Regions from separate parts of the Sphingobacterium sp. UBA7038 genome, predicted to be linked through region 1. Evidence: riboswitches for the same ligand, from Rfam matches in the RefSeq annotation. Region 1 holds a riboswitch; each other region holds the start of a gene.
What was found. A riboswitch is a leader RNA that binds a small molecule or an ion and turns the genes downstream of it on or off. The one in region 1 is predicted to bind S-adenosylmethionine.
Positions count from the first base shown of each region.

Region 2: linked by a shared signal. The riboswitch ahead of B3H30_RS14115 (O-acetylhomoserine aminocarboxypropyltransferase/cysteine synthase family protein) and the one ahead of B3H30_RS05575 (5-oxoprolinase) in region 1 are both predicted to bind S-adenosylmethionine.
Region 3: linked by a shared signal. The riboswitch ahead of B3H30_RS07135 (methylenetetrahydrofolate reductase) and the one ahead of B3H30_RS05575 (5-oxoprolinase) in region 1 are both predicted to bind S-adenosylmethionine.
Region 4: linked by a shared signal. The riboswitch ahead of metE (5-methyltetrahydropteroyltriglutamate--homocysteine S-methyltransferase) and the one ahead of B3H30_RS05575 (5-oxoprolinase) in region 1 are both predicted to bind S-adenosylmethionine.

Region 1 covers NZ_DLAV01000011.1:252,546-258,129, reverse strand. The annotation lists gene B3H30_RS05595 (DKNYY domain-containing protein) at 1-288, opposite strand, end outside; gene B3H30_RS05590 (hypothetical protein) at 784-1,116, opposite strand; gene B3H30_RS05585 (AraC family transcriptional regulator) at 1,251-2,123, opposite strand; gene B3H30_RS05580 (hypothetical protein) at 2,346-2,651, shown strand; gene B3H30_RS05575 (5-oxoprolinase) at 2,682-2,945, opposite strand; SAM-I-IV-variant riboswitch at 3,012-3,105, opposite strand; gene B3H30_RS05570 (DUF3050 domain-containing protein) at 3,316-4,086, shown strand; gene B3H30_RS05565 (TolC family protein) at 4,309-5,584, shown strand, end outside.
Region 2 covers NZ_DLAV01000020.1:120,510-126,093, reverse strand. The annotation lists gene B3H30_RS14125 (homoserine dehydrogenase) at 1-840, opposite strand, end outside; gene B3H30_RS14120 (homoserine O-acetyltransferase family protein) at 878-1,921, opposite strand; gene B3H30_RS14115 (O-acetylhomoserine aminocarboxypropyltransferase/cysteine synthase family protein) at 1,955-3,265, opposite strand; SAM riboswitch class I at 3,527-3,639, opposite strand; gene B3H30_RS14110 (FUSC family protein) at 3,822-5,584, opposite strand, start outside.
Region 3 covers NZ_DLAV01000013.1:6,381-11,964, reverse strand. The annotation lists gene B3H30_RS07140 (DUF2723 domain-containing protein) at 1-1,455, opposite strand, end outside; gene B3H30_RS07135 (methylenetetrahydrofolate reductase) at 1,699-2,655, opposite strand; SAM riboswitch class I at 2,726-2,828, opposite strand; gene B3H30_RS07130 (hypothetical protein) at 3,058-3,909, opposite strand; gene rimM (ribosome maturation factor RimM) at 4,020-4,544, opposite strand; gene B3H30_RS07120 (30S ribosomal protein S16) at 4,664-5,185, opposite strand.
Region 4 covers NZ_DLAV01000030.1:35,173-40,756, reverse strand. The annotation lists gene metE (5-methyltetrahydropteroyltriglutamate--homocysteine S-methyltransferase) at 3-2,315, opposite strand; SAM riboswitch class I at 2,394-2,497, opposite strand; gene B3H30_RS19410 (response regulator transcription factor) at 2,682-3,371, opposite strand; gene B3H30_RS19405 (sensor histidine kinase) at 3,474-5,306, opposite strand.

The DNA of each region.
Region 1 (5,584 bases):
AAAAGTGGATGGACTTGCATCAGTTATTATTGCTCCTCGAAAATAAACCTTCCAGGTATCCTTTGCATAACCCGAACCTAAAAATTGAAATGAACCGGCATTGGCGTTCGGAATTTCTTTACCACGATAATAAACGCGTGATCCGATTTTGCTGTAACCATCGCCCAGATGGTCCTGTAGGAAAAGAGCAATATGGTTATTTTGCGCAATATTTGCACAAATAGCCTGTGTGGCACTAGTCAATAAAAGAAGAACGAGCATGGTTTTAAATGGGACTTTTGTCATCATATAGGGCATCGGGTTAAATTTGAAAGCAAATAATCATGTTGTACTCTTGTTAATGAGACCCGGTAATACTCGTAAAGTTTAGTCAATAATTAAATTTTTTTGAACTGTTACCTTGCACTTTTTCCGAGATCGGTTTGCTATTTATTTGCCGATGCTTTGCTGTTTCTCTGCTGTTTGATTGGTGGTTCTTTGCCGTTTCTTTGCTTATTCTTCGGGTCTTCTTCGTATCTGCTTCGAGAATGGTTTGCTATTCGTTTGCCGTTTCTTTGGTGTTTCTTCGCTGTTTCTCTGCTAAAATGGTAATTAAATAGCAACCAATCGGCAAAGAATAGGCAAAGAATAAGCAAGCAAGGGGGCTAGTAAGCCCCTAGCATACCTTACGCGATTACGACCAATCACCCTAGAGAAGGCTAATGCGATCGCAAAAACAGGGGCGATTGGTAAGTTAACCTGCCTAACAGCGAAAGGCTGAACACAAGGTTGCATAGATGGCACTTATTTGGTCGGCTGTAAGTGTATTTCGGGAAAGGAGTAACTGGAATCCTGGATCGTGGTAAACAGGGAATAATCGGTGTAATCGGGAACGGCTATTCGCAGGAGATAGCTGCCCTTTTTTATCACCTGTATTTTAAATTCGCCATTGCTATTTCTAACGGTATCCCGACCTAATAAAGCCAAGGGTTCCCTTTCCTTATTGGACGCATAGGTTTCAATAATAAAATACCCAACGGGGTTATACTGATGGTCAACCAACCGGCCGGTAATACGGTAAGGTGGAGTAGTAAATAGCCCATACAGTGAACAAGAGAGTAGCAGTAGTTTCAGCATATTTTTCCATTGTGTAGCTCGATAACATACAGGTATCCAGCTGATGAATCTTAAAACGGAGATCCTCACCTCACGATTGGAATGACGATCTATGCAAAGGTAGCCTGCTGCGTCATTGAATAAATATCACAAGTTTATGAAAAACTATCATTTTGCATTTTCTGCTTGTATGCGGAAGGAGATAAACCCGTCAGTTTTTTGAAAAATCTGGAAAGATTATTAGGATCGCTGAAATGAAGTTCAAAGGCAATTTGGGCGATAGACTGTTCGTCCAATAGAAGCCGCTGTTTGATTTCTTGTATTTTTCGGTGTTGGAGGAGGGTAATTGGACTATGTCCGGTGTAGGCTTTGATTTTGCGATTCAGCTCATTGCGGTGTATTTTTAGTAAACTAGCATATTGGTTGCAGTTCAGGTTAGAATTGACATGCTCTTCCATGAGCATTTTAAATCGAGTGAGCAAATTGTTGTTCGCGCTTTCGCTGGCTATATGATGAAATGCACGAAATAGCCGGTCCAGTCGAAGTAAAATACTGGCAAGCAATGCGCGGATCATATTGAGGCTGTCGGATCGGAACGCACCGACTTCAAAAACAATTTCGGAGAGCATAGATTTGAACAACCCAAAATCACCGTCCATAGCGACAATATAAGGTGCAAACGAATAATTGTAAAAATAGGGAAGTTTGTAAACCAGTGTTTTATCCTGAAAGAAAGATTCCAAAAACTCGGGCTTAAAGATTAAATGAAATCCTTTGACACCGTTTTTATCAAAGTCACATTGCTTAATCTGATTGGGCGAAGCAAATAAGATGGTGCCTGGGCATAATTCGATACGCTTTTCATTGGTGTATGCCACTCCGTTTCCCTTTTCAAAAAACATGATCTCAAAAAAGTTGATGGTGTGCGGACCGGCCTCAAAAATCAGATCGGTATTATCCTCGAACCGATGGGCATCCATCGCTAAGGGAAAGCCGTATTTGCTGTCTTCAAAATCAAAATAACGCATAATAGTGTCTTCAAACCAATAGGAAACGCCTAAGCGTTAAAATCGCAATGAATAAATATAATAGTTTTTCTGAATATTGCTTGACAGGGAATTGAGGCCCCATCCGTGACATGCAAGGGCTACCGGTCAAAAAAATACGAGCCATGTCATATTCAGGTCAATGAAAGGTTGTATAAGCTCCTTAATTTGAAAAAGTAATATTTTTTTTGTATATTGCTGGTTATGAGTTTTAAAGAAAAATTAGAGAACTGGCGCACGTCAATCAATCGCGCCGGTAGTGGTGAGGAATTGTATATTTTGCTTTTGAACTATAAAAGGTTTATCAACAAAAATTGGGTGGACGATTTTGGCGATCCGGGCAACTGGAAATCGGAATTAAATCAGGTCATCAGCAAAGTAAGAAACAAGGTGGATGTAGCAGATATCAGAGCCTGCCAAGATTTATCGTCCTATCAGGACGATGCCCGGCAGACCGCACATTCACTCAATCATACGTTAAAATATCATCACTCATTGACAAAAGGGTAGGCTAGGCCTACCTTTTTTTGCCGATAAAGATTATTGTAAAGGAATCAGGACATTCTGTTCCAAGCGTACAGGAACATGCTTCACCGAGGTAAAACCGTCTTCCTTGGAAATGATGTTGGAAAGATCCAATCCTCTTTTGGAGAACGTACTGATCAAAGCTGTTCTAAAGGTTGCCTTGGCTGAACCCCAGCCTTGTCCTAAAATCGTGTCATTGTTGAGCTGGATCAGTTCATCTGTTGAGTAATAACTGAATTTTTCCAGTAAGTGTTGGTAAAGATTTGTTGTAGTAGCCATACAATTTAAAAATTTAAAGGATTAAACCATAAACTGTATCCAGATCTTGTTGGGAAAATAATCGTTCTGTGACGTTTATTTTGGTCGAAACCCGTATTAATTTACCACCGCGGTGCCTGCACTCGGTTGGTATTGCATCATGCAATTCTGAATACTCTACAAATATAGTAGATTATTTTTTATAATAAAAAATATTTTTGTTTTTAAGGGTAAATGAACGTTAGCAACAGGAATAAGGCGATCAAAAGCGAGGCGCGTTGTTGGCTGTGATTTGGTTATGAAGCGGATAGCTGGAGAATTAAATTATCATGCTACTGTAATCTCATCGAAAATACTTTTAAAAACAGAGATAAGACAATACTTTTGCGCCATGAATAGAATTGCGGAAATTAACGAATACATTGCTGCCGAACGCGAGGTATTATTACAACACCCTTTGTATCGTAAGATCAAAACGATCAAGAATCTACGTTCTTTTACAGAAGGGCATGTGTACGCTGTATGGGATTTTATGTCTTTACTAAAAGCTTTACAGATTAAATTGACCTGTACGACTTTACCTTGGTTTGCGAGTGAGCATCCATCAACACGCTATCTAATCAACGAAATTGTCTTGGCTGAGGAGTCGGATGAATACATTGATGGCCGCCGTTTGAGCCACTTTGAGATGTATCTGGACGCCATGGATGCCATGGGTGCCGACCTTCATCTGGTCAACAAATTTATTGCTCAAGCCAAAAAATCGAGCAACATATTCGATGTCATTGCAACGACCACATTGGATAAGCGGATCAAAGACTTTTTGAATTTTACATTCGAAGTGATTGCTGAGGGCGAGGTGCATAAAATTGCCGCAGCATTTACATTTGGACGCGAAGATCTTATCCCGGGAATGTTTACCTCTATTTTGGAAGAAATTAAAACAAACTTTCCTACAGCCAATCTGGACAGCTTTATTTATTATTTTCAACGCCATATTGATCTTGACGGCGACGAGCATGGACCGTTGGCGATGCAGATGATCGCAGATCTCGCGAAGGACGATGAGGTTAAATGGACAGAAATGAAAGAGATCAGTAAAATAGCGCTACAAAAAAGAATCCAGTTGTGGAATGCAATAGAAGATTCCTTATACGGATAATTTATTATTATACCGTCGAGAAAGGCCTTTCAAATCACGATTTGAAAGGCCTTTTTTATGTGTTGTAAAAAAGGATATTGTAAGGGCTTCTTGGCAGATATTGGTCTTTTTGTTTGAATTGATGAAAAAATGTCTTTTTTCCATAACATATTGGCGTTTGTGAAGAAATCCAAGTTCCAATAAGTGTCTAAGTTTGCTACGCAAAAAAATAATAGAGCACACGTGAACTTTTTTCCTCCCTATTGGGCAAAAGGAATACTAACCATGGGATTGTTAGTATTCGCTATTTCGGACACCTTCGCCCTCGATTCTTTGCGCATGTCCCTGAAAGACATGATCGACAAAGCACTACAGAACAGTAAATACATCGAGCAGTCTTATTTGCAGCTCAAAGAAACTGAGGTGGCGGTACAGCAGCAACGCATGGAGTTGCTGCCCAAGATTTCCGCCCGAGCTTCTGCCAGTTATGCGAGTAATATGCCTGTTTATGATCAAGGCCTTTTAAATAAACCCTCCCAGCATGATATCATTCACTACTTGTACGATAGCGGTTTGGATTTTTATCTGAATCTCTACAATGGGCATCGGGACCTGATGAAAATTGAGTCCAAAAAATTGGAAAATGAGCTGGCTAGAATCGATTGGAAGAATGCCGCGGCGCAGACGAAATTGGAGGTTTGCAATCTTTTTTTGGATTTGGAACTGTCGTATAGTAACCGATCTTTAATCGAGCAGGATATTGCTGATCAACGGGCACAGCTCAAGGAGATTGAGCATCTGTATAAGGCGGGTGTTGTATTGCACAGTGACGTCTTGCGTATTTCGTTGGAGCTTTCGAAGCGGGAACTGTTGCTCGTGCAGATCGGTCATGATATTCAGGCTGCAAATCAGAAGCTGCAGCTAATTGGTGGTATTACTGCGGAGATTGTGCCCCTGCCCGAGCAGTTTCAGGTGGAAAACCCCAGCTATGAAGCGCTTGTTGCCGAAGCGCGAAGCCATGCTTTTTCCCTCCTAAAATCCGAACAGGAAGTGGTTTTGAAGAAGTTGTCGGTCAAACAGGCGCGATCAAATTATCTTCCTGAGTTGGGTTTGACCAGTACATTCACCTTTGCCAATCCACAGGTTTTCTTGTATCCCTATAACCCCAGCTGGTATAATCTGAGTATCACAGGGCTCAAATTAACCATACCGATCTCGGCAATTTATCTCAATAAAAACGTGGTGCGCGGAGCACAGATCGCCTTGGATCGACAAGAGGTAAAACACCATCATGAAGAGGAGATTCTGGAAAATCAGCTGTTACAGGCCCTGTTGGATTATCAATTGGCTATTAAGCAGCAGGACGTCTGTCAAAACAATAAGGCGTTGGCGCAGGAAAATGCACGGATTATAAAAAACAGGTATTTTAAATCATCGGCTTTGATTACAGATCTCTTGGATGCTGATATGCAATACCTAAAAACACTTTTTGATCTTGAAACCGCACATATTGCGCTAC
Region 2 (5,584 bases), on a different contig from region 1:
CGCTTTCACCAATACTCCATTGTTCTCATTTTCTACATTATAGAGCATGCTGTCTTTGCCTACTAGGCGTGGTAATACATAAAGTACAACTTTGTCGCCGTCGATCTCTTTTGCCGTCGGTATCAATTTGATCTTGAGGTTCTTTTCTTTCGCAAAACGAATATCTTGCTGTCCCAATTTATCAATACCAATATTGAACACATCTTCTGGTTTGACATAGATACCGTACGCATGCGAAGCAACAATACATACCTTAAATTTGGGGTCAAATCCACCTACATCCAGCGTTGGATCTGTTTCTGCAAAACCAAGTTCTTGTGCTTTCTTTAAAGCATCTGTATATTGCTGATTTTCGTTGAAAACTTTAGATAAAATGTAGTTGGAAGATCCATTAAAAATACCGCTGACAGAATGCAGTAATTCATTGTCATAGTATTCTTCTAAATTCCGTATAATGGGAATACTTCCGCAAACGGCACCTTCATATAATAAACTGGTCCCGTATTCATGTTGGATATCAACCAGCTCTTCCAAATGGCTGGCAATCATTTTTTTATTGGCAGATACCACATTTTTCCCCGATTTCAAAGCACGAACAGTTAGTTGGTATGCTGCTTCGGCATCATCGATTAGTTCGACAACAGTATTAATTTCTGGATCACCTAAAATTGTTTCGGCATCGGTAGAAAATAAATCTGCTGGTAGCGAGCGTTTTTTATCTCCGTTTTTAATGACAAATTTCTTGATCTCCAGATTAAGATCTTTGGTTTTGATGATATCGTAAAGACCTTGGCCTACGACACCAAACCCAAACATCCCTATTGTTAATTTATTACTCATATCTCTTCTTAAATTCTCTTATATATTATTTACTCTCTTATACTAATTCGTTTATGTATTCTTTTTGTTCCCGCAGAAAGCTGCTAATGATTTTTGTGAGTTTTTTTGTTTCGATCAAAAAGCCATCGTGGCCATAGGTCGATTCAATCTCTTGATAATGGGCATTGGGAACATGTTGCGCGATGAATTGTTGCTCTTGTGGCGGAAACAACAAATCTGTATTAACGCTCAGGACTAAAGTTGGACAATCAATGCTCGCCAAAGCAGATTCAATAGATCGTCTTCCCCGACCTAAATTGTGACTGTCCATTGCTTTGGTCAGGAAATAATAGCTGTACGCATTATAGCATTTCACCAATTTTTCACCCTGATAGTTCTGATAGGAGGATGCTTTATAATGATCGAGTTTTTCGTTATCATCTTCCTTTTGCGTGTTGGCATACGTTGTATAGTTGCGGTAAGACAACAGTGCCATAGCGCGTGCAACTTTCAATCCTTTAGCTCCACCATCAGGGTGATTGGCGTAAAAGGTTCGATCAGTTGTAATGGCCAGACGTTGACTTTCATTGAATGCAATACCCCATGGTGAGTGGACGGCATTTGTTCCAACCACGATGAGATGGTTGATGGCTATACTGTGCGATACGGCCCATTCCAATGCTTGTTGACCGCCTAATGACCCCCCGATAAGGATCTCTATTTGTTTGATTTCCAGGTGGTCCGCAAGGACTTGATGTGCGTGAACCAAATCCCTCACTGTGAATTCGGGGAAAGATAGGTAATAGGGTTGTCCGGTTGCTGGGTTTACAGATAGCGGATTACTGCTATTATATGCTGATCCTATGACATTGGCACAAATAATATAATAATCGTTTGCATCAAACAACTCACCTGTTCCAAAAAGACCGGACCACCAATCCAGCACATCTGCATTGGCCGTTAATGCATGGCAAACCCAGATCACATTGCTGCGATCTGCGTTGGGTTTGCCAAATGTTTCATAACTGATTTGTAAATCAGTAAGCTCTCTTCCATTTTCAAATACAAAAGGCTCCGGGTGCAGATATATATGCTTACTCATTTCACGTTTAAGTTTTAAGCCGAAAAAATCTGATTATTTAATTTTATCAAAAGCTTGTTGTAAATCAACTTTGATATCATCAATATGCTCTATTCCTACAGAAAGACGTAATAAGCCTTTGAAGACTCCGGCATTGGCTTGATCTTCATCACTCAATTGTTGATGGGTTGTAGCTGCTGGATGAATAATCAATGACTTCGTATCACCAACATTGGCTAAATGACTGATCAATTCTAAGCTGTCGATAAAGCTATTGGCCTTTTGCGCTGCGTCACCTTTAAGCTGGAAAGAAAGTACCGCGCCATAGCCATTTTTAAGGTATTTTTGTGCGTTAGCGAAGCTCGGAGAGCTTTTTAATCCCGGATAGTTTACTTTTTCTACCTGTGGATGCGCCTCAAGCCATTTTGCGACCTCTAAAGTGTTGTCTACATGGCGTTGCACCCGCAAAGACAAGGTTTCAAGTCCTTGTAATAATAAAAATGAATTGAAAGGGGAGAGTGCTGGTCCGAAATCCCGGAGCCCTTCCACACGCGCCCGAATGGCAAATTGAATATTTCCGAATGGTCCGCTTTCACCGAAAACTTCGGAAAATACTAAACCATGATAGCCTTCAGATGGTTCGGAAAATTGCGGGTATTTTCCATTGCCCCAATTGTAGTTTCCGCCGTCGACGATGACACCGCCAATGCTTGTGCCATGTCCACCGATCCATTTAGTTGCCGATTCAACAACCACATTTGCACCATACTCCAGAGGTTTAAATAAATAACCTCCGGCTCCAAAAGTATTGTCGACGATTAATGGTAAGTCATATTTTTTTGCTACGGCAGCAATTTTTTCAAAGTCGGGAATATTGAAACTTGGGTTTCCGATTGTTTCAACATAGATTGCTTTTGTTTTATCATCAATGAGCGCTTCAATTTTATCGGCTTCGGCGTCTGTTGCAAAACGAGCTTCGATGCCTAGGCGCTTAAAAGAAACTTTAAACTGGTTGAATGTACCGCCGTATAAGTTGGATCCCGCAACAAAATTGTCACCACTTTCCAAAATATTATTTAAAGCTATAAACTGTGCCGCCTGGCCGGATGCAACAGCAACAGCTGCAACTCCACCTTCCAGTGCCGCAATACGTTGTTCGAAAACATCCGTAGTAGGGTTCATAATCCGTGTATAAATATTACCGAACTGCTTTAATGCAAATAAGTTTGCGCCGTGTTCGGCATTTTCAAATACAAAAGATGTTGTTTGATATATAGGAACTGCTCTAGATCCCGTAGTAGGGTCAGCGACTTGGCCAGCGTGAACCTGAAGAGTTTCGAATTTTAAATTTTTGTTTGAAGACATAATATATCAGATTTTAAGGGTTCAAAAAGAAATTGCAAAGTAAAAAGAGAAGCATACACACCTCCTTGAAGGGTCTGTTAAATCTTTATCCAAGAAAACGGAAATGATTTTTAACAAGCATGGAAGTGCATATGCATACGCATTCGCATTCGCATCGATACAATTGTACGATGGGTTACACTTTCGCTTATCGTGCGGTTCACTTGTGTTGAACCTGAATTTTTAATGGACTTCAGTAATTTAATAATCATTGTCTTATGTCATTTATATGCTCCAAAACGATATTGTTTTGGACAGGAATTGGCACCTTTTCAAACAAATTGAAGGTTGCCAGTGGGTCATTGAGCCAGTCTCTCGCCACTTCTTTATAAATCAAGACCTACTGATGAAGGGAGGTGTTGATTAGAAATCTTCTTTCGAAGACGACACAAATATAAACTCTTTTTTTATTAAAGCAAAAGAAATGGTATTTTTTAGTTAAAGGAATTTTGAATAACATGCCGATTGGCATCGCATATCTTCCGATGAAACCGCAAAAGTAACTGTCAATCGGGTATTATGATTTCTTTAAATTGATCCGTTCTGCAGTTTGATTTAAATCTGTTAGGAGAGGTTTAAGCGCATCGATTCTACTATGGATATCATAGGCGAGGTGGCGATTCGTCTTTTTGTTTAACGATAGCGAGAGGCCCACCAAATGGGAATTGACCTGATATGCGAGTGCCTGAAAATGGTGAATATGTGACCAATCCATCCATTTGTGCTCGGGTTCTTTTTTCATTTGATTAATGGCGTCTGAAAACAGGGCCATGGCGGTCTGCGCCTTTTTACGAGCCAGTCGTATATCAAACGAACTTTGTCTTTCGTCCGACAGACGGTTATTGATGATCTGGAAATAATGCGCGTTGTAAAGGGATACCTCTTTTGCCAGCTGAACCATGCCTGTGCTCTGGCGTACAGGTATCAAGAAATAACCCGCTATAGCCAAGAATGCTCCAATCAGTGTGAAAAGTATTCGGCTGCCTAAAATGAGATTGATGTTGCCTTCGAACAGATTGAGTGCAATCACAATTCCCAAGGTAATGAAGATGACACTGACCATATAGTTAGATCGGTTGAACAAAAAGAATCCAAAAAGACCCAATGCAGCTATGGTTAGGAGTGCTGGAAGAAAATGAATAGAAATTAAGCAGAACACACCAACTATAATACCCGAGAATGTACCGACAATACGTTCTATATTACGGGTTTTTGTCATTGAAAATGCTGGCCTGGCAACAATAGCGATCGTCAGTAAGATCCAATAGGTATATTTAAAATCCAAAAATAAAATACCGATCAATGCACCTGTTCCAAAAAGAAGAGCCATCCGAACCGCAAATCGAAAAAGCGGATTATTCAGATGGAGTTTACTTTTTAGATCAGCGAGATTACGTAATGGTCGACTGATAAATTGTTGGTACTCGCTGGTGTCAATCTTATCCTGAATTTCCTGATTTTGATAAAAAGCGACCTGGATTCTGTTGAGTACATCAATAATTGCTTCGATGTTGCTTATGATCGAACATAATATACCTTTTGCTGGATCGGCCTGTTGTTCTTGAATTTCTTTTAAATCCCGTAAGAGGGCATTAATTTTAAAGTTATTATGGTATAATTGATGTGCATACCGGAACCTCTTGTTGGGTTGTGAAAAGCTATCGATTTCTAACGCTAATAATTTGATTGTGTGACGAATTAAGGGGAGGCTGCCCGTGTCTGCAAGATTTTTGCGAATTGCATCGTAGTCATGATCAAGCGCAATAATTAACTCATGGAGGTCAATTAATCCATAAACCTGACTGAGCCAATAATTGCTTTTATGCCACTGTTGGCTTATGATTTTTTTTTCTCGAAACAGAAGAGACCTGATTTGTTCCTGCTGTTCGCTGATCTGGCCATGAATTTTTCCTACGCGACTGTACGTAATATTCAAAGGAATATCGGGATCGTAAGACTGTGATCGTATCAATAGAAATTGGGACAATCCATGAAAGCCATTAGCCATGGCATGTTTTAAAGAGCGATAAGGTTGTATATAGGCTTGTAAAAGGCTAAAAAAGTAATATATTATGGACCCTGTTGTAATCTGTAAGCTAACCGCAAAGGGGTGTTGTGGGGCCATTCCGATCACAAAACTCATGAGAATCAATGTCATGTTTCCAATTGCAGCATAGCGGGCTCCAAAAATGCCGTATAAGGTGCATATAAAACCGGCTGACGCTAGCACGATAACCAAGGGCCAATGATAGGGAAATACAATAGCTGTAAACAATGATG
Region 3 (5,584 bases), on a different contig from region 1:
GTTCCGGCTCGGGTCATGCTCCTGCGATCGAGATATTTTATCTTGCCCCCCTAAACGCCAATTATCCAATGGTCTGATCCCCGACAACCAGTTGCCGTCACTATAGGTCCCATATCCTTGCCTGTCATTCTGTCTACCCACAAAATTCCATAAGAAATATCGGGTATACATATCTCCCAGTTGAAAATTAAAAAAGAACTTAAAATTATCGGAAAACGTTGGCTGTTGCCCTTCTTTCAAATTGAGGTAACTTCTGTAATAAGCTTGATGGCTTCCATCTTGGCTATAGATACGCGGGAAAAAGGTTTCCTTATCAAATTGATATTTGTCTACCTGTGTGAAGGGAACATACTCCGACTTATCTTTCCGATAGCTCGTCTTACTATCGACGCCAACCACTTGCGAGTCATAATAAGGTCCTTTGAGTAACGGTTCCCGTATATATTGTTCACGGCTCAAATATCCTAAAAAAGAAAATACATTATCCGGCGCATTATTGTTCAAGGATGGATTTGCTTTCCCTCGGATCATGACCATGGTGTAGGAACTGTATCCAAATAAAACAAAACAAAGAACCAGCAAGGCTGTATTGAGTGTATATTTCTGCTTTTTATAGGAATAATATAGACCGTAAATTATCAATCCCCCCAATAATAGGCACGAGAAAAAAATTCCGGTACCAAATCCCATTCCCAATGAGTTCACAAATACGAGATCCACTTTAGCCGCTAGACCGACTAACCATTGAATAATTCCCCACAAAACGGCCCCCAAGATCAGCACTCCGACGAGGAAAGCTTTTATTGTCCCTTTCGCATTAACCTGTCTCGCTCTTCGGAAATAAACAACCATCGCGATAGCCGGGATTGCTAAAAGATTTAATAGATGCACTCCGATCGAAAGCCCCATAACAAAAGCAATAAAAACCAGCCAACGATCGCTACCGTCTTCATCTGCACGGACTTCCCACTTTAAAATTGCCCAAAATACAACTGCTGTACATAAGGAAGACATTGCATAAACTTCAGATTCTACTGCCGAATACCAAAATGAATCGCTGAAACTAAATGCCATTGCACCGACAACTCCTGCGCCGAAGATCTGCAGGTAGGTTGACAAAGAAGCTTGTTTGTCTTTGTTGAGTAGCTTTTTAGCAATGGCGGTTATTGTCCAAAATAAAAAGGTAACAGTAATTCCACTGCAAACTGCAGAACCTATATTCATCCAATAGGCGATCTGCCCCTTATTCCCTAAAGCGAGATTAGAAAATATATTCTGAATAAGAAGAAACAATGGTGCTCCCGGTTGATGTGCCACCTCCAATTTATAGGCACAGGCTATAAATTCACCGCAATCCCACCAGCTTACCGTCTTTTCAACTGTAGCGATATATACACAGGTGGCAATTAGTCCGCAAGCAAAACCGAGTAGAGAATTTAATCTATTGTACGTCATAAGGTCAATTGGTCTATTGTTAAAATCCTTTTTAGCACTTTAAGTTAAAAAGTTATCCTGACTCCGACACACGAATTAACACTATTTAACACCAGTACCTGACTGTAAACAGGCTATTCAACACTGAATATAGAGATCGACCTAAACCACGCTGCCGAGACTTTCAACCTATTTCAGGCTTTCACAATGAATATTATCATAAAAAAGGGAGCTTATCTGCTCCCTTTTTTATCATTTTATGAGTTAGGCTAGTTTTTCAACAATCTTCTTTGTTGGACCAGGATTACTCATCGTATAAAAATGTAATACCGGAGCGCCAAATTTAATCAGCTCCTGACACTGTTGTACCAACCACTCTTCACCTACCTGTCTGACGTCGGCATTCGTTTTACATGCCGCGACAGCGTCACTCAGTTCCTCTGGAATATCTAAATGAAAAATTCTTGGCAAGGTCACCAATTGCTTTTTTGTTGTCAGTGGTTTTAATCCCGGAATAATGGGCACATGGATTCCATTGTCCCTACATTTTGTTACAAATTCCTTGTATTTTTCAACATTAAAGAACATCTGAGTCACAATAAACTCTGCTCCCATATCGACTTTTTGTTTCAGATATTTAAAATCAGTATTGAAATTTGGAGATTCAAAATGCTTTTCGGGATACCCGGCTACTCCGATGCAAAAATCAGTCTTTTCCGACGTGATAATGTCTTCATGCAGATACTTTCCTTTATTCATATCGGTTACCTGTTCCAATAGGTCTGTTGCAAAAGCATGTCCACCATCGGTTGGTATAAAATCGGCATCGCCCTTACGTGCATCACCCCGCAACACCAAAACGTTATCTATCCCCAGGAAGTTCAAATCGATCAATGCATTTTCAGTTTCCTCTTTTGTAAAACCCCCACATATCAAATGTGGCACCGCATCCACTTTATATTTATTCATGATGGCCGCACATATCGCCACTGTCCCAGGACGTTTACGATAGGAAACACGTTCCAGTAATCCACTCGCATGCTCTTTATAGATATAATCTTCCCGATGGTAGGTGACGTCGATAAAAGGAGGTTTAAACTCCATCAGTTCATCCATGGTTTTAAAAATACTTTGGATGCCCTGCCCTTTCGCCGGTGGCAATAGCTCAAAAGAAAACAATGTTTTTCCTTTGGCATTCTGGATATGATCGATAATCTTCATTAAAAAACTGTTTTTAGTTTGGTTGGCTTACATCGAAACGCACACGTCGAGGAATCGTTTATCTACATGTAACTTATCTTTCCCACATGGAGTAGGGTAGAATTTAGCACCTTGAACAATACAGGTTGCTAAGGCTTCAACGGGTCTATTCCCTCGGCCTTTCTCTATAAGCGTTGCTAATATCGTTTTAAAAAATCAAAAGACAAAAATATTTTTTCGAAAAGGCAAAAATAGCAGCAAAAAGACTTCAATAAACGATGTTTCAACGTCACTTTAGCTTTGTGTCCATGCAACGACAGGATTCTTCGCGCTACCAAGAGTTAAAGACCTAGAAAAACCAGTAGAATTAACGATCGAGGATCATAGACAGCGAAGAGATTGACTATGCCACAAGAACATTGGCTAAAGATTAGCTGCCAAAGAATTCCGTAAATTTTTGAGATAAAATGTGATCAATAAGAGTCCCCGAACATGGTACTCTTCTTTCGATCCATATTTAAATCCGTCAAATAAATAGTGATAGGCGACTAATGCCTCTTTTTCGTTGTAAAATAATTCCTTCCAAGAATCAGGAACATCTGCCCATGCCTTGAGCACAATGCCATTCTCGGCATAAATAATTGGTGATTCGACACCATCCATTCGATAATCGTGATGGGTGCCAGAGCTTGATATGTGTTGGAAATAAGCGATAGAATAATCTACGAAATTCAAGGCCCTCGCTTTTATCTCCTTTTCACTTTCTGATTTTACCGGAGCATTTCGCCATAAATTCACTTGGCTATCAAATTTACTGGGCGTTTCCCGGATAAGGGTTTTATCTAACACAAAGTTGATATAAAGTCTTTCACTAGTGGGTATACGTGCTGAGCTAAACTGTGAAAAATCACCTCTCAGCTGAACAAAATCTTTTTTTATTTTAACAATATCCAAAGCGACACTACCTTTTTTCTCATCCGTCAATTCTAATCTATCACCGTCAAATTTGTACTTACCAAAGAGTAAGATATCATCAATCGCCATGACAAACTGGTCCTTATCATGAAGCGAAAGAAAGGATCGGTATAGAATAGGATCATTACCATAGGTATCTGCCTCCACATTTTGGGGAGATTCTCTTTTTAATTTATGATACTCATCATTTGGATAGCCCAATATCATTTGGTAGTTGCCTTCAGGAAACTCCTTTTTCTTCCCAAAGAAAGTACACGAAGACAATGAGAGTGTGAATAACAGCAGTAATAACGGTTTCAAAATCAATTAATAATTATGGCCAATAGTAATATTAATATATAAGGACCAAGATAAGAAATTACTGCAATAGTAAGTATAGGATATTCAATTGAATAAGCTTGGGGATATGCCTATTCCTTATACAGATCGACCAATCCCTCAGGCAATTCAACTTCAATGATCTCCTCTTCGCCATCAATTCCTAAGATCAAATCGTCGGACAGCGGAAACATCAGTTCTTTGCCATCCATATCTACTGTGGCGACAAATTGTTGTGGGAATTCCTGAACATCTGTTATTTGCCCCAGTTCGCCATGGTTTTCATCGATCACTAAAAATCCGATTAAATCAGTATATCTAAAATCATCCGGGTCTCGCTCGGGCATTTTATCATTGGAAAGATATAGCTTTTTACGAACGAGTACCTGAGCCTTATCGATATGATCCACATCCTCAAATGTTACATAAGCAGTGCTATTTTTTTGAAATTTAATGGCATCAACAAAATAAGGAACAAGCTTTTTGTTCACTTCCACAAAGACAACATCGATATCCAAACTCTCGTATTCTTCGAATTCAAAAAACAGTTGTACTTCTCCTTTAAGACCTCTTGTTTTACTGATGTAACCGATGTAAAAGCATTGATCAATAGTCATATTTTTCTTATTTGGCGATTAGCTGTGAGACATGATTTGGCAAACGATTAGCCTATTGGCTGTTTCAAAAAAAGCCGGCTCAAGATTGAGTCGGCTTTCTCGAATACTTTATGAAAGAATTAACCTTCAGTTTCTTCTGATGCAGGAGCTTCAGTCTCTTCAGCAGCAGTTTCTTCTGCTACAGGAGCATTTTTAGCAGCAACAGCAGCAGCTTTTTCTTCTTTTTTCTTAGCTTCAGCCACTAAAGCAGCTTTTTTAGCTTCAGCTTTAGTTTGTGCTAAACCATCTTTTTTACCAGAGATTCTAGCTTCTTGAGCGTCAGTCCAAGCTGTAAATTTAGCTTCAGCAGCAGCTTCATCAAAAGCACCTTTTTTCACACCACCTTGCAAGTGTTTTTTGTAAAGAACACCTTTGTAAGAAAGGATAGCACGAGCAGTGTCAGTTGGTTGAGCACCTTTATTCATCCAATCCAAAGCTTTTTCAAAATCCAAAACGATAGTTGCTGGATTTGTGTTTGGGTTGTAAGAACCAATACGTTCGATGAATTTACCGTCACGTGGAGCGCGAGAATCCGCTACGACTACGTGGTAAAAAGGACGTCCTTTTTTACCGTGTCTTTGCAATCTGATTTTAGTTGCCATTTTTTAATTTTATTTTATGTATTCAACATATCCCCCGAGCTTCATACTAGAGGGGATGCAAAGATAGTTATTTTTTTTTAATCAGCGTTATAATTTAATAAAACTTCACTGAAAACGACAGGGTTAGCTTCTTTCAGTAACCACTTTCAGGTTAAACACGTCCTACGCACGTTAAGATTTTGCTCTTACCATACTGTAGGTGAAACAAGTCTTTCAAAAAATCAGTGTACAAAATAGCCCTTTTCTTCAAAACTTTCGTGACTTCGCAGATACCAACAGCAATGATAGCAAACTGAAAGTTTTTTCTAGCCAATAAAATAAGACACTTTCAAAAAAAAGCTATTTTACCAAATGTAAACAGGATGAACCGTTTGTGTACTTTCCCTTCGAAATAGTCAC
Region 4 (5,584 bases), on a different contig from region 1:
AATTATTCTGCTCTTAAGATTTTCGCAGCCTCAACCATAGACTCTAAAGCCGCTTTGGTTTCTGGCCAAGCACGAGTTTTCAAACCACAGTCAGGATTAACCCAAAGTTGTTCTGCTGGAACTACTGCTTTTGCTTTGCGCAATAGATCTACCATCTCATCTTTGCTTGGAACACGTGGTGAGTGAATGTCATAAACACCTGGACCAATATCATTTGGATATTTGAAATCACCGGCGAAAGCATTCAATAATTTCATTTGAGAACGTGAAGTCTCAATCGTGATAACATCGGCATCCATTGCAGCGATATCTTCGATCACATTATTGAACTCAGAATAACACATGTGTGTGTGAATCTGTGTATCGTCTTCAACATTTGATGAAGAGACACGGAAAGCACGTACTGCCCAGTTCAAGTAATCTTTTTGATCAGCTTTACGTAACGGTAATCCTTCACGGATAGCTGGTTCATCGATTTGTATGATTTTGATACCTGCTTTTTCCAAGGCTTGTACTTCATCCAAGATCGCCAATGCAATTTGGTAAGTCGTTGTTGAGCGCGGTTGATCGTTACGTACGAAAGACCATTGTAAGATTGTTACAGGACCAGTCAACATACCTTTAACCGGACGATTTGTCAATGATTGTGCATATGAAGACCAACGGACAGTCATATCTTCAGGACGGTATACGTCACCATAGATAATCGGAGGTTTTACACAACGTGAACCGTAAGATTGTACCCAACCATTTTGTGTGAAAGCGTAACCAGCCAATTGTTCACCGAAGTATTCAACCATGTCATTACGTTCGAATTCGCCGTGTACTAATACGTCGATATCCAATTGCTCTTGAAGACGGATGGTGTTTTCTGTTTCTTCTGCGATTGCTTTATCGTATTCTGCCTGCGTAATAGCACCCTTTTTCAGATCTGCTCTCCATTTACGAACATCTTTCGTTTGTGGGAATGAACCGATAGTTGTGGTCGGGAACGCCGGTAAGTTGAATTTCGCTTGTTGCGCTGCTTTACGGTCTGCAAATGCTGAAGTGCGTTTTGCATCGTCATCAGTAATATTGCTTGTACGTGTTTTAACCTCTGGTTTGTGGATCAATGGAGAGGTACGGCGGCTTTCAGCAGCCGCTTTGTTCGCTTCGAAGCGTTTTGCTGTTTCAGCATCAACTTCTCCCTCCGCTAGTACGGCTAAGTCTTTTACTTCAGCTAATTTTTGTTTAGCAAATGCTAACCAGTTTTTTACTTCAGCTGGTAGCGATTGTTCATTGTGTTCATTGTCTAAGTCAAAAGGAACGTGCAACAGTGATGAAGAAGGAGCTACCCATACACGGTCTTTTCCTAATGCATCAACAGCCTGTTTGATTTTAACCAATGATTTTTCGTAATCATTTTTCCAGATGTTACGGCCTTCAACAATACCTAAAGATAATGTTAATGAAGCAGGAACTTTAGCCAATACCGTATCCAATTGATTTTCACCGCGTACCAGATCCAAATGTAAAGCATAGATAGGTAGGTTAACTGCGATATCTTCGTTGTCTTTTAAAGATTCGAAGTAAGTCGTTGCGATTAATTTGATATTTTTTGCTGCTGCAGCTAATTTTTCGAAAGTAGGTTGATATAAAGCTTTTACTTTAGCATCTAAATCCAATGCTAAGAAAGGCTCGTCAATCTGAACATATTGTGCACCAGCATCAGCTAGTTTAGCTAGTATTTGCTCATATACTGGAATAAGTTTATCCAATAAATCGATACGGTCGAAGCCAGCTTCTTTTTCTTTACCGATCAAAAGGTATGTAATAGGACCTAATAGAACTGGTTTAGTATCGATGCCCAATGATTTTGCTTCGTTGTATTCATTTAAGAATTTTTCGGAAGTCAATTTGAATTCTTGATCTTTGGTGAATTCTGGTACCATGTAGTGGTAGTTCGTATCCAACCACTTGGTCATTTCCATTGCAGTCACGTCGATTCCTTCTTGTTGGAAACCGCGCGCCATGGCAAAATATAGATCTAAACTGTAATTGTTGTCTACTTTATTCAATAAAGAATGGTAGCGAGCAGGAATTGCACCAACAGTGAGGGTTAAATCCAATACTTGATCGTAAAAAGAGAAATCATTGGAAGGGATCAAATCTATTCCAGCATCTTTTTGTGTTTTCCAATTGCCTTCACGAATTTTTTTTGCTGTGTCCAATAATTCCTCAACAGAAGATTTTTTAGCCCAATAGGCCTCATTGGCTTTTTTCAATTCGCGGAACGCGCCCACACGAGGGTAACCTAAATTGTTAGTCAATAACATAATGAATGTTTTTAATATTTCTTTTTCAACTATATTTCTTGCTAGAGAGAGAAGGACACACTAGAATTTGGTGACTTCGGCTTATCATTCCCATATCAAGTAGGGTAGAATTTAGCACCTTGTCAAGGGACAGGTTGCTAAGGCTTCATCGGGTCTATTCCCTCTGCCTTTCTCTATAAGCGACGCTAAGTTAGAACATTTCTTTTTGAAATGCAAATTTTTTATAAAAGTGCGTCAATTTTTTATATTCTACTAAGGATGAAATTGTTTTGTTCTTTTATTTTCATCCACGAATTCGAGTAAGTCACGCTTGAATACGTGTGTAGCATAAAAAGGGGAATGACTATATTTTTCATTCCCCTTTTTTTAGCTGACCAAAAGTTTGTAACCTTTTCCGTGCACATTGACAATTTCAACTTTGCTATCTTCTTTTAGATATTTACGAAGTTTACTGAGAAATACATCCATACTTCTACCCGTAAAATAGTTATCATCATGCCATATTTTTAACAACGCTTCTTCCCGGGTCAGCACATCATTTTTCTTTAAGCAAAGCAAGCGGAGTAGTTCAGCTTCTTTCGTGGAGAGTTTTTGCATCTGTCCTTTGTAAGAAATCTGCTGACTTGTATAATCAAAGAAATAATCGCCAATTTCAAATTTATCCGCAACCACTTCTTCTTCTTTGTCTCGAACACTGCGTTTCAGCAAAGCATTGATGCGGAGCAATAATTCTTCCACTCGAAAAGGCTTGGTGATATAATCATCTCCTCCTAGCTCAAAGGCTTCGGTCTTATCTTCCATCATCCCCTTTGCTGTGGCAAAGATAATAGGAACAGTATTGTTTGTTTTTCTGATTTCACGTCCAACTGTAAATCCGTCCTTTTTTGGCATCATGACATCAAAAATACAAAGGTCGTAGTTATTTTTTTTGAATTGAGAAATCGCTTCATCTCCATCCGTGCATAATGTGACGTCAAATTTTCCCTTTAATTCGAGATAGTCTTTTAAAAGATCCCCCAAATTAGGATCATCTTCTGCTAATAATATCTTTTGCATAATGAATATATTAATTTTCACCAATGTCCCTTGATGCTGATAAATCAGCCTTCCTCAACCTTTGAAATTTTTTAAAGAGGAAATATACAAAAAAGGAACGTTTTATTTTTTAATAGGCAAAATTACTTCAAAGGTCGTGCCTTTATCTTTTTCACTTTTAACTGTAATTTTTCCGTTCAGCCTTCTCAGAATGTCCTGTACATAACTTAAGCCAAGGCCAAATCCTTTGACATTATGAACATTCCCAGTTGGAATACGGTAAAACTGGTCGAAAATCTTTTGCAGGTGATCCCGGCTCATCCCAATACCATTGTCGGCTATGGTGACAACAATGGTGTCGCCAACATTTTTTGAATTGATGTTGACATGTAAATCTCCTTTGCTGTACTTGATGGCATTATCCAAAAGATTGTAAAATACATTGGAAAAATGTAACTCATCACCAACGACAACATCCTTGGTCGCTGCAAGATCTATACTGAATTTCCCGCCAATATTTTGCATCCGTAGCTGCATACTGTCCGTTACTGCCGAAACAAGATCATTGATGCATACTTCTACCTGGTCGAGTTTTAGCGTTTCTTTTTCTAGTCTTGCCAAATCGAGCACACGTTCAATATGATTTCCGAGTCTAACATTTTCGTCGTAGATGATATTAGCCAATTTCTGAACGCGCTTGTGGTCGGCATTGATGTCTGGATCTTTAAGTGACTCACTGGCAATCATAATTGTTGCAACAGGTGTTTTAAACTCATGCGTCATGTTGTTGATGAAATCCGTCTTCATTTCCGAAACTTTCTTTTGTCTGAAGATGATAATCAGTGTATAAGCAAAACACCCCACCAACAAGAAAAGCAGTGCCAGCATGGGCAGCAACAGATAGCCCATATTATCGGCAATTATCGCCTTTTTATTGGGGAAATAGATGGTTAATTTTCCTGGCGCAGCACCGATATCACCTTTAAAAAGTGCCGTTGAGTATTTGGTTGTATTTGTTGGGTTATTTAAAGCGGCTTCGTTTAAAATATTATTTAGTAATATATTGTTTGTGCTCCATATTTCAATATTGAAAGGAGCTTTAATGTCGCGTTGAGCCAACTCCTCTTTGATAAGTTCTTGAACGATGATCACATTCAATCGATCCTTTAATGGACGTTTAGCAAGCTCCATTCCAATAGCAATATCTTCGATGTAGTCTGCTTTTTTGCCGCCCAGCATGGCAACGGAATCATATACATTAAAGCCACTCCACGCGTTTTTTCTGTTGAGGATATCCAATCTTTTTTCCAAATCAGAAATTGTTTTCGCAAGTTTCGCATTCTCTCTTGGAGGTAATGTGGCTACCCGGAATTTTGTTTGTTGATTGACCAGTGGGTCCATTAGGGGGATAACAAACCGCGTGCTATCGTCCTTCCCATTGATCTGATCATCTACCTTTGAAGCATTTAACATGATAAAAGCCTGTACCAAATTATCGTCGGTAAGCTCATTTGAAACAGAAAATTTGATAAATTTCTGGTACTCCGGTCTTTTGATGTATGTTTCGTAGAATGAATTTTTGATTTCAATTACATTTGGATACAATGCACGTAATTGGTCTTCTTGCTCTTTAAAGTTTGAGAAAACAACATGTTGTTTGTTTTTTAATTCTTCAATTCTATACTGTATTTCGAGTTGCTCGGCCAAAAGACGTTGTTTGGCCTGTTCCTGCTTGGATTTTTCAATGTTACGCTCCTGTTGAACCTTAGCGAAGTCAACTACCTCCCGTCGTTCAAGCTTACCGGCAACAGCTGTAATCGCAGCATTGACGGACTCATCAAATAATTGAGACTTTTGGCGATAAGAATCTCTCAGAAAATAGAATTGCATGGCCAATACCCCAATTAGAGCGAGAGACATCAGTCCAATGATTAATACAATGCTATTTTTCTTCATTAGTATTGGGTATTAAATAAATGTATTTTGAATATATCAAAAAGTTTATAGCGCTCAGTTTATTTACCATTTGCGTATTCATCCCTTATGCCATGTGAGCGGCCATTTAAGGTGCGATAGCTCATTTTTTCTTAAATTGTTACAAATATAAAGATGCTAATGTGTTTTGTAGCTGTTTTAACAATGTTTAACAGCAATCTGTTTAAATATAGATGCTGTTCTTTGTAAATTAGTGAATAGAAATGGATTATGTGCTGAATTGCGCTGTGGACAAATTT